Regions from separate parts of the Cellulosimicrobium funkei genome, predicted to be linked through region 2. Evidence: riboswitches for the same ligand, from Rfam matches in the RefSeq annotation. Region 2 holds a riboswitch; the other holds the start of a gene.
What was found. A riboswitch is a leader RNA that binds a small molecule or an ion and turns the genes downstream of it on or off. The one in region 2 is predicted to bind S-adenosylmethionine.

Region 1 (5,748 bases), on a different contig from region 2:
GACGACGAGCGTCTTCGTCAGGAGGTCGTCGTAGGGCGAGTCCGGAAGGTCCGCACGGACGGCGTCGATCGCGATCGCTTCGACGTCCGTGCCCGCGAGGGCCGCCAGGAAGTCGAAGGTCGCGCCGTCGCCGTCCGGCGACGTCTCCAGCCCGCCGAACGGCGTGGCGACGAGGATCGCGGGCCGCGCGTCCTGCGCCGAACCAGGGGTTGCCGCCGGGTTTGCGGACGAGGCCGCCGAAGACCCCGGGCTCGGCACCGGGCGGAGGTCGGTCGCGAGGGCGCGGTACGCGGACCCCACGGCGGCGGCGAGCTCGGTGAACGGCACGTCGACCGAGTCGGTGACGAGGATCGGCTCGTCGAGCTGGACCCACGGCGCCCCCGCCGCGGCGAGCGCGCGCAGCAGGTCGGCGTAGGCGGCGACGACGTCGTCGAGGCGGTCGAGCGGCGAGTACCCGGCGGGCGCGTCGTCCGCGGCCTTGGACAGCGCGAGGAACGTCACCGGCCCGACGACGACGGGCCGCGTCACGACGCCGGCTTCCTTCGCCTCGACGAACTCGCGCACGACGCGGTCGTCGACGAAGCGGATCGGGGTGTCCGGGCCGATCTCGGGGACCAGGTAGTGGTAGTTCGTGTCGAACCACTTGGTCATCTCGAGCGGGGCGTCGTCCCCCTGGCCGCGCGCCACGGTGAAGTAGCCCGCGAGGTCGAGGCGACCGGCGTCGTCGGTCAGCGACGCGAACCGCGACGGGACCGCCCCGAGGGAGGCGGCGACGTCGAGCACCTGGTCGTAGAAGGAGAACGAGCCGGGGACGGACGCGTCGTCGGCGCCGAGGCCGAGGTCGACGAGCCGGCGGACGGTCGCGAGGCGCAGCTCGCGGGCCGTGGCCTCGAGCTCCTCGGCCGAGGTCTTGCCGGCCCAGAACGCCTCGACGGCCTTCTTCAGCTCGCGGCGGCGACCGATGCGCGGGTAGCCGAGCACGGTGCCGGCGGGAAAGGCGGTACCGGCGGGAGAAGCGACCGGGTTCTGGGTAGGGGAGGGTACGGAAGTGTCCATGATCGAAACCTCTTGCTGGTCCGGAGGACCGGTCAGACGGGCGCGCCGTGCGTGGCGGCGCTCGTCGTGGGCAGGGAGGTGCCGGTGACCCACGGCCCGCTGGCCAGGTCCGGGACGAGCGGGGCGGCGGCGGCGCTGGCGCCGCCCCCGGTCCCGACCGACCCGCCGCCGAGGTGGACACCCTCGAGCAGGTCAAGAGCGGCGCGGTGCTTGTTGAACGTGTACACGTGCAGACCGGGCGTGCCCGCGTCGAGGACGCGCTGCGCGAGGTCGACCGAGTACGCGATCCCGTAGGCGTGCTGCGCCTCCGGGTCGGGCAGGGCGTCGAGCGCGTCCAGCAGGCGCTGGGGCGCGCGCACGCCCGTGAGCTCCTCGACGCGACGGAGCCGCGCGGGCTCCGTCGTGGGCAGCAGCCCGGCGAGGATGGGGATCGTCACGCCGGCCGCACGGGCCTCGGCGACGAAGTCGGTGTACGACGACGCGTCGTAGAAGAGCTGCGTGATCGCGAAGCTCGCGCCGGCCTGCTGCTTCTGCCAGAGGCGTCGCACCTCCTGGGTGCGCGTCGTGCCAGCGGCGGGGTTGCCGTCGCAGAACGTCGCGACGGCGATCGTCAGCGGCCGGGCCGCGCCGCGCAGCGCGACGGCCGGGTCGGACGCGCAGCGCGACGCCTCGACCTCGCGCAGCAGGGCGACGAGCTCGGTCGACGACCGGACGCCGTCCGGCGCGGGCTGCCAGTCCGGCTGGTCGCGCGGCGGGTCGCCCCGCAGGGCGAGGAAGCTCCGCACGCCCTCGTCGAGGAAGTCGGTGATGACCGACTCCACGTCCTCGCGCGACGCCCCGACGCAGGTGAGGTGCGCGATCGGCAGCACGGGCGTGCCCTGGAGCAGGCGTCCGACGACCTGGCGCGCGGTCGCGCGGTCGGTGCCCGCGGCGCCGTACGTCACGGACACGAAGTCGGGGTGCGTCGCGACGAGACGGCGTGCCGTCTCCCAGAACTTCGGGGCCGCGTCCGGTCGGCGCGGGGGCATGAGCTCGAACGACACCGTCGGCCGAGGACGGCCCGGACGGTGCGCGAAGGATGCCTCTGAGGTCATGCGTCACTCCATCGACCCTGGCGTTAGCACCTTTGTCCTCGGGAGGCTTCCGTCGGCGGGTTGCTGCGGTGTCGTCGAGCCAGGACTCTCGACCGCTCTGGATGGTTGGCACGATCCTACGACCCATCCGACATGCGGTCGAGAGCGCCCGCCAGGTGAGATGCGGAGGGATCGGCCGGAGGCGTACCGGCGCCCCGCGCTACGGATCTCGGGCTCTCTACGCTACGAATTTCAGGTTTCCTACGCTACAGATTTCAGGTGCTCGAGCGAGGTCCCAGACACCGACCATGGCGACGGGTCGTCGTCGGCCTTGCAGGTCTCAGGCCCTCCGGCGCTCGGGCACGTGCAGGCGGCGGAGGAACCGGTCGGTGCGCAGCGGCGGCCCGCGCCGGTCGAGGAGCGACACGACGACGACGGTCGCCGTCGCGAGCGGGATGGTCCAGGCGGCGGGCTGGGCGAGCAGGGCGCGCACGACGCCGGGGACGCCGTCGGCCGTGCCGCCGGACGGGCTCCCGTACCCCGCGGCGACGAGCGCGGACGACGCGAGCAGCGCCGTCGCGCACAGGACGGCGCCCACGACCATGCCCGCCACCGCGCCGCGCGCGGTGAGGCCGCGCCACCACACGCCGAGCAGGATCACGGGGGAGAGGGCCGACGCGGCGAAGACGAACACCGTCCCGACGCTCGTCACGAGGCCCTGCGGGATGGTGACGAGCGCGAACGCGAGCGGGATGAGCGTGCACGCGACCGCCGACCAGCGGAAGGACCGCACGGTGCCGCCGAACAGGTCCTGGCTCACGACGCCCGCCAGCGCCACCACGAGCCCCGACGACGTCCCGAGGAACGCGGCGAACGCCCCGGCGACGACGAGCGCGGCGAGGAGCTCGCCGCCGAGCCCGGGCACGAGGCGGGTCGGCAGCGTGAGGACGACCGTGTCCGCGACCCCGGGCGCCGCGAGGTCGGGCGCGACGACCCGCGCCACGAGCCCGAGCGTGCTCGACACCATGTAGAAGACGCTGATCATGACGAGCACGACGACGGTCGTGCGGCGGGCCGAGCCGCCGTCGGGCGAGGTGTAGAAGCGCACGAGGACGTGCGGCAGGCCGGTCGTGCCGAGCAGGAGGGCGAGCAGGAGCGAGACGGTGGCGTACGCGTCGAGGCCGCCCGGCCCGGCCTCGTGGGGGAACACGGCGGCGGGGTCGAACGTGACGACGGCGCCGCCGGGCTCGAACGCCCCGCCGAGCGCCATGAGCACGAAGACGAGCGGCACCGCGAGCGCGGTGAGCTTGACCCAGAACTGGAACGCCTGGACGAACGTGATGGAGCGCATCCCGCCCGCGGCGACGACGGCGCTCACCACGACCGCGATCCCCACCGAGCCGACCCACGGCGGCACCGCGGCCACGCTCGTGATGACGAGCGCCGCCCCGTGGAGCTGCGGCACCACGTAGAGCCACCCGATGACGAGCACGAGCACGCTCGTCACGCGGCGCGCGACCACGGAGTCGAGCCGGGCGTGCACGAAGTCGGGGATCGTGTACGCGCCGCTGCGCCGCAGGGGGCCCGCGACGAACAGCAGGACGAGCAGGTAGCCCGCCGCGTACCCCACGGGGAACCAGAACGCCTCCGCGCCGGACAGCAGCACGAGGCCGGAGAGCCCGAGGAACGTGCCCGCGGACAGGTACTCGCCGCTGATCGCCGACGCGTTCCAGACCGGCCGCACGGTGCGCGACGCGACGAAGAAGTCGCTCGTGGTGCGCGAGATCCGCAGGCCGTAGAACCCGATGAGGCCGGTCGCGAGCAGGAGCAGCGCGATCGCGACGAGGGGCAGCGCGCTGGTCACGGCGCACCGCCGTCGTCGGGGCCGGGCTCGTCGGGCCCGCCCGCGCCCTCGGCGAGCGCGCGGTACCGGCGCTCGTTGCGCGCCGCCGCTACCGCGAAGACGACCGCGAACGCGACGATCACCGGGTAGAAGCCGTACGCGTGCACGAGCCACGGCAGCGGCACGCCGAGCAGCACGACGTCGTCCAGCGCGGGCACGCCGCTCATCGTCACCGTGAGCAGCGTGACGACCGCGAGGAACGACGCCACGCACGCCAGCCCGAGCCGGAGCTGGGCCCGCACGAGCCCGCGCGTGTAGGCGGTCGCGGCGTCGTCCGGCTCGCCGGAGCGTGCCGTGCCCGACGGCGCCCCACCCCCCGGGACGGCGCCCTCACCGGGGCCGGGGCGCGCCGCGGGGAGGTCGGTGGACCGGACGCGCACGCGCGCGTCCCGACGCGGGTCGGTGCCCGTCACGGCGCGCCCCGGTGCGGCCCGAGAAGCGCCTCGCGCACGGCGGGCACCATGCGGCGGCTCACCGGGACCTCGTGCCCGGCGACGACGAGCGCGGGCTGCGCCCCGCCGAACCGCGCCGCGGTCACGGCCGCGCGGTCCACGAGGTACGACCGGTGCACGCGCAGGAACCCCGCGGGCGCCCACCGCTCCTCGAGATCGGAGAGCGGCTCGCGCACGAGGAACTGCTCGGTGTCCGTCACGAGCCGGGAGTAGTCGCCCTGCGCCTGCACCCACCGCACCGCGCTGCGCCGGACGAGCCGCGTCGTCGTGCCGACCGTCACGACGAGCGTCTCCTCGGCCGGGGCCGCACCGCCCGCCGGGTCGCCGGCAACCGGCGGTGGAGCGGCGGCGCTCGCGGACGGTGCCGCCGCGTCGGTCGCGGGGGTGCGCCCCGCCGCGGTGCGCTCCGCGACCCGTTCGACGACGCGGTCGACCGCGCGCGTGAGCCGCTCGCGCCGCACGGGCTTGAGCACGTAGTCGACGGCCTCGACGTCGAACGCCTCCAGGGCGCGCGCCTCGTCGGCGGTGACGAACACGACCGCCGGGCGGTCGGCGAACCGCGAGAGCGCGCGGGCGAGGTCGAGGCCGGTCAGCCCCGGCATGTGGATGTCGAGGAACGCCGCGTCCACCGTGCGCGACGAGAGCTCGCGCAGCGCCTCGGAGCCGCTCGCGACCCCGCGCACGGTGCGCACGCGCGGGTCGCGGCGGAGCAGGGCCACGAGCTCGTCGAGCACAGGCCGCTCGTCGTCGGCGACGAGCACGTCCAGCCCGACGGCGTCGCCCGCCCCGCCGGGGAGACCGCCGGCCGGAGCCGGGTCCGGGGTGGTCACGGCACGCTCACCTCCGTCTCGTGCAGCGGCTGCGACCGCGGGACGCGCAGCCGCACGAGCGTGCCCGAGCCGGGCGCGGTCTCGATGTCGAGCGCGTGGTCGTCGCCGTAGAGCTGGCGCACGCGGGTGTCGACGTTGCGCAGGCCCACGTGCGTCGTGTCGCGCGACGTGAGGAGCTCGCGCACGACGGCCGGGTCCATGCCGACGCCGTCGTCCTCGACCGTGATCTCCGTCTGGGTGCCCTCGTCGCGCGCGGTGATGACGATCGTCCCGCCGTGCTCGCGCGGCTCCAGGCCGTGGCGCACGGCGTTCTCGACGAGGGGCTGCACGGAGAGGAACGGGATGACGGCCGTCAGCGACTCCGGCGCGATCTGCAGGGTGACGGCGAGGCGCTCGCCGAACCGGGCGCGCTCGAGCTCGACGTAGGAGTGGAT
Region 2 (5,748 bases):
GACGCGAGGAACGGGTAGCGCACGCGGCCGATCCCGGGGAGCTGCTCCAGCGCCTCCGCGACCTGCGCCGCCGCGGCGTTCTGCGCGGCGACGCGCACGGGCAGCGTCTCGAGGCCCTTGAGCAGCACCCACGCGTTGAACGCCGAGAGCGACGGCCCGGTGTTGCGGATGAAGGTCTGCACCGGGCCGGTGACGTACTCCTCGGTCCCGAGGATCGCGCCGCCGAGCACGCGGCCCTGCCCGTCGATGTGCTTGGTCGCCGAGTAGACGACGACGTCGGCCCCGAGCTCGAGCGGCCGCTGCAGCAACGGCGTCGCGAACACGTTGTCGAGCACGACGACCGCGCCGGCGGCGTGCGCGAGCTCGCTCACGCGCCGCGCGTCGACGATGTCCTGCATGGGGTTGGACGGCGTCTCGAAGAACACGACGTCCGCGGGGGTGGACAGCGCCTCCTCCCACTGCGACAGCACGTGGCCGTCGACGTAGTCCGTCCGCACGCCCCACTTCGCGAAGATCTCGTCGAAGATGACGAGGCTCGACCCGAACAGCGCGCGCGCCGCGACGATGCGCGACCCGGACCGCACCAGCGCGGCGAGCGCCGTGAACACGGCGGACATGCCGGACGCCGTCGCGTAGCACGCCTCCGCACCCTCCAGGAGGCGCAGGCGCTCCTCGAACGTGTGCACGGTCGGGTTGCCGTAGCGTGAGTAGACGAACCGGTCGAGCTCTCCCTTGAACGCCGCCTCGGCGTCCGCCGCACGGTCGTACGTGTAGCCCTGCGTGAGGAACAGCGCCTCGGACGTCTCCTGGAACTCGGTGCGCGCGTGGCCGCCGCGCACGGCGAGCGTCGCGGGACGGGCGCTCGCGGGCAGGGGCTTGCGGCCGGAGCCGCCGGGCACGACCGCGCTCATCGGGCGGCCTCGTCGAACGTCGTGGTGGGCAGCCCGCGGACCTTCCAGCCCTCGACGTCCCGCAGGCCCGAGAACCCCTGGGCGCCCTCGAAGCCCTCGAGCACGTTGTACGACGGCCCGAGCCCGGCGGCCGTGGCCGCGCGCGCCGCGCCGATCGACCGCTGGCCCGAGCGGCACAGGAACACGACGGGGCGCTCGTCGCCGGGGGTCAGGCCTGCTTCGACGAGCCGGTCGAGGAACCGCGGGTTGGGCCCCGCCGGGGTCACCCACTCGTCGAACAGGACGTCGCGGCCGAGCTGAGTGGCGTCGGGCACGCCGATGGTGCGCCACTCGCCCTCGGTGCGGACGTCCACGAGCACGGCGCGCTCGTCGTGCGCGAGCAGGTCCCATGCCTGCTGCGGGGTGAGGTCGCCGGCGTAGCCGACGGCGGGACGCGCCTCGGGGGGTGCCGGCCAGGGTGCCGACGCCTGCTGGGACTGGTCGCTCATGAGAGTCCTCCTCCATCGATCGTGGCAGTAGCACCCTGCGCCCGGCCGCCGAGGCGGTCCGGGGGGTTGCTGCGGCGTCGACGTGCCACGTCACTCGGCCGCTCCGGATGGTTGGCTCGGATCGTACGCCACGCGTCCGACGTGCGGAACGCCCGTCTCGGGGAGCGGCCCGTGAGGGGTGCCCGACGCCGCGCGGCTCCGCTAGCGTGGCCGCGCGGCCGGGCGGGGGTCCCGGCGGGCGGGGGGAGTCGATGCAGACGGGACGAGCACGCGCTGCGGGCGCGGGCGTGGCGGCGGTCGTCGTCGCGGCGGGCGCTTGGTGGTGGGCCGCGTCCGGCGGGGAGGAGCCCCCGCAGGGTGTCGTGAGCGTGGGGCCCGTCGGGGACGATGCCGCGCGGACGCCCGGGGAGCGGCCGTCCGTCCACCCGGTTCGCCCCGAGGGCGAGCGACCCGACGACGAGCGGCCCGACGGCGAGCGGCTCGACCCGCCCCCGCCGTCGTCGGACGGGGCCGCGGCGCACCGGGGCGAGCCGGTCGACCTGGCCGATCACACGGTCGGCGGGTACGAGGGCTGGTGGAGCTCCGACGGGAACGGCGCGGCGTGCGACGCCTACGCCGACGCGCACCCGGAGGTCGTGCTCGCGAGCACCCGCACGGGCGCGGTGATCGAGGCCCACACGCGCGGTGTGCGCCTCCAGCGCCCGCCGGCGACACCGCCGGGCGACCCGGCGCGGTGGCCGGCCGACTCGGTCGTCGTGCTCGACGCCGGCACGGGGGAGGTGCTCGAGTCGTTCGCGGTCGACGAGTCGGGGTGGCGCCTGGAGACGCCCGTGGGCTGCGTCCCGCCATCCGAGACGCCGTGACCACCGGTTGACACGCCACCGTGCGCGCGGACATCCTGGTGTGCAGGTCATGAGTGCCAGCGCGAAACCCCGGTTTGCTGGCCGGCAACCCTCCTCTCGCGGCGGGGTGCCCCGGGTGACGACCAGGCCGCACGCCGACCGGCGGGCGGCAAGCGCGGGGAGGTTCTCCCCGGACGACCCTGGAGGACTGTGCCATGACTGCTCTCGCGGACGTCTCGTGTCCCACCGACGCCCCGGCCCCTGACCTCGCGGCGCTCGCCGACGCGCCCGCGCTCCTGCCCGTCGTCGGCGGGGACACGCTCGTCCCGCTCGTCGACGGCCGCAGCGTGCCGTACGCGAACCTCGACGTCGCGGCCTCGGCCCCGGCGCTGCGCTCGGTCGCGGACCGCGTGACCGAGGTGCTGCCGCTCTACGCGAGCGTGCACCGCGGCGCGGGCTACCTCTCGCAGGTCTCCACGGCGCTCTACGAGGCGTCGCGCCGCACGATCGGCGCGTTCGTCGGCGCGCGCGAGGACGACGTCACGGTCGTCACGCGCAACACGACCGACTCGCTCAACCTGCTCGCGGGCTGCGTCCCGGCGAACGCGGACGGCACGCCCGGGCGCGTGCTCGTCCTCGACGTCGAGCACCACGCGAACCTGCTGCCCTGGCAGCGCGCCGGCGGCGCGACGGTCCTCGCGGGCGGCGCGTCCGTCGCGGAGACGCTCTCGGGCCTGCGCACCGAGCTCGCGCGCTTCCCGTACGCGCTCGTCGCCGTGACCGGCGCCTCCAACGTCACGGGCGAGTCCCTGCCCGTCGCCGAGGTCGTCCGCGCCGCGCACGACGCGGGTGCGCGCGTCGTGCTCGACGGCGCTCAGCTCGTCCCGCACCGCGGGTTCTCGCTCGCCGCGTCGGGCGTCGACTACGTCGCGTTCTCGGGGCACAAGACCTACGCGCCGTTCGGCGCGGGGGCGCTCGTCGGGCGGCGCGACTGGCTCGACGCGGGCACCCCCTACCTCGCGGGCGGCGGCGCCGTGCGCCAGGTCGCGGTGACCGGGACGCAGTGGCAGACGGCGCCCGCACGCCACGAGGCCGGCTCGCCGAACGTGGTGGGCGCTGCGGCGCTCGCGGCGGCGTGCGACGCGCTCGCCGCGCTCGACCCGACCGACCTGCACGCGCACGAGGCGGCGCTCCGCGCGGCCCTCGTCGCGGGCCTGGAGGCGGTCCCGGGTGTCCGGGTCGTGCGCGTGTGGGACGACGCCGTCGACCCGGTCGGCGTCGTGACGTTCGCCGTCGAGGGCCACGACCCGGGCCTCGTCGCCGCCTACCTCTCGGCCGAGCACGGCATCGGCGTGCGCGACGGCCGGTTCTGCGCGCACCCGCTGCTCGCGCGCCTCGGCTACGACGCGGGCGCGATCCGCGCCTCGGTGGGCGTCGGGACGACCGGTGCGGACGTCGTGCGTCTCGTCGAGGCCGTGCGCGCGTATGTCGAGCAGGGCCCGACGACCCGGTACGAGGTCGTCGACGGCTGCTGGGCCGTCGTGGACGACCCCCGCCCGGTCCCCGTGGGGTCCGGCCTGGAGGGGCTCTTCGCGACCGCGGCGGCGGGCTTCCTCGCCGACGCGGCGGGCTGCGGGCCGGCCGTCTGACCGGCGTCGACGGCCGACGGCGGAGCCCGTTCACCGGACCGTCGCCGAGCGTTGTCCACCGCGTCGCCGGACCCTCTTGGCGCGGTGTTCCGCGTGTGCTCTGATATGCGCTGTGCTGCACGACGTCGTCCTCTCGGGGCACGGTTTCCGGCTGGAACCGCTGGCCCTGGAGCACGCTGAGACGCTGGCCGGCCTCGTCGACGAGGCGATGTGGTCAGGGATGAGCATCCCCCTGCCCTACGGGGTCGCGGGGATGGCCGATCTCGTGGCCGCGACCCGCGCGGCCCCGGACCTCACGGGCTTCGTCGTGCGCGCCGTCGACCCCGACGGCGCGCCCGGCGCCGTGCTCGGCAGCACCGCGTTCCGCGACCTGTCGCTCGTCGACCGCCGCGTCGAGGTGGGCCGCACGTTCTACGCGCGCTCCACGTGGGGGAGCCTCGTCAACCCCGTGACGAAGTGGCTGCTGCTGCGCCACGCGTTCGAGACGTGGGACGTGCACCGGGTCGGCTTCCGCGTCGACACGCGCAACGAGCGCTCGCTCGGGGCGATGCGCCGTCTCGGCGCCCACGAGGAGGGCGTCATGCGCGGCCACCGCACCGCGCCCGACGGGACGCGCGCCGACTCCGTGCTGTTCTCGATCCTCGCGCCCGAGTGGCCCGGGGTCGAGGTGGGTCTCCTCGCGCGGATCACGGCCCCGCGCGTCGTCCCGGTGCTCGCCCCGGCGCCGTCGGCCGACGTCCGGCCGCTCGCCGCATCCTGACCGTCGCGGCTCCCGGTCGTCGTGTCCTGGTCGTCGCATCCCGGTCGTCGCGCCCCGGGCGAACGGTCCCGAGACGCCACGAGGGCCCCGCCGGAGCGGAGCCCTCGTGAGCAGAACGGTGGAGCACGTCAGCGGTCGAACGCGTCCTTGACGTCGTCGCCCGCCTGCTTGACGTTGGCCTTGGCCTGGTCAGCCTGGCCCTCGGCCTCGAGCCGCTCGTTGTCCGTGAGCTTGCCCGCGCCTTCCTTGAGCTTGCCACCCGCCTCTTCGGCGGCGTGCTTGGCCTTGTCTCCGAGTCCCATGAGTGCTCCTCTCGTCGGTACCTCTCGACCGTAACCACGGTCGGCCGGCTTCGCACGCGGTCGAGCCACCGGGGTGTGGTGGGATGTGCGGGTGCAGCACGAGACCGTCCTCGAAGGCTTCGGCGTCCGCCTCGAACCGCTCGCCGCGACCCACGCGCCGGCGCTCGGCGCCCTCGTCGACGACGGCATCTGGGCGGGCATGTCCAGCGCCGTCCCGCGCGGCACGGAGGCGATGGAGGGCTACGTGCGCGACGCGGTCGCCGCGCCGGGCCGGCTCGCGTTCGCGGTCCTCGGTGCTCCCAGCGCTCCCGGTGCACCCGGTGCGGACGGCGCGACCGCCGACGCCGTGGTCCGTGGCTCGACGTCGCTCTACGAGTGGGTCCCGTCCCAGGGCCGGGTCGAGCTCGGGTCCACGTTCTACGCGCGCGAGTGGTGGGGCGGTACGACGAACCCGGCGTGCAAGTACCTCCTGCTGCAGCACGCGTTCGAGGACCTCGGGGTCGCGCGCGTCGCGCTCCGCGCCGACGCCCGCAACAGCCGGTCCATCGGGGCGATCCGGCGCCTGGGCGCGGTGCCGGAGGGCGTCCTGCGCAGCCACCGCGTGGCGCCCGACGGCTCCCGCCAGGACACCGCCTACTTCTCGGTCCTCCGCGACGAGTGGCCGACCGTCCGCGACGGCCTGCTCGCCCGCCTGCCCTGACGGACCGGCACGCCGAGCACGAGCCTGCGTGGCGTCGAGCACGGGGTAGGTGTCGTCATGCGCTCGAGAACGACATCGACCCCGTGCTCGGCGGCG

Region 1: another riboswitch for S-adenosylmethionine. It lies ahead of BXA05_RS05480 (methylenetetrahydrofolate reductase); the one in region 2 lies ahead of BXA05_RS02070 (aminotransferase class V-fold PLP-dependent enzyme).

What each region holds. Positions count from the first base shown of each region.
Region 1 is NZ_FTMI01000002.1:266,054-271,801, forward strand. It holds gene metE (5-methyltetrahydropteroyltriglutamate--homocysteine S-methyltransferase) at 1-1,056, opposite strand, end outside; gene BXA05_RS05480 (methylenetetrahydrofolate reductase) at 1,089-2,150, opposite strand; SAM riboswitch class I at 2,156-2,258, opposite strand; gene BXA05_RS05485 (sodium/solute symporter) at 2,470-3,993, opposite strand; gene BXA05_RS05490 (heavy metal transporter) at 3,990-4,445, opposite strand; gene BXA05_RS05495 (LytR/AlgR family response regulator transcription factor) at 4,442-5,251, opposite strand; gene BXA05_RS05500 (sensor histidine kinase) at 5,311-5,748, opposite strand, start outside.
Region 2 is NZ_FTMI01000001.1:478,227-483,974, reverse strand. It holds gene BXA05_RS02085 (O-succinylhomoserine sulfhydrylase) at 1-911, opposite strand, end outside; gene BXA05_RS02080 (rhodanese-like domain-containing protein) at 908-1,399, opposite strand; gene BXA05_RS02075 (hypothetical protein) at 1,651-2,262, shown strand; SAM riboswitch class IV at 2,308-2,423, shown strand; gene BXA05_RS02070 (aminotransferase class V-fold PLP-dependent enzyme) at 2,457-3,890, shown strand; gene BXA05_RS02065 (GNAT family N-acetyltransferase) at 4,003-4,650, shown strand; gene BXA05_RS02060 (CsbD family protein) at 4,779-4,952, opposite strand; gene BXA05_RS02055 (GNAT family N-acetyltransferase) at 5,044-5,652, shown strand.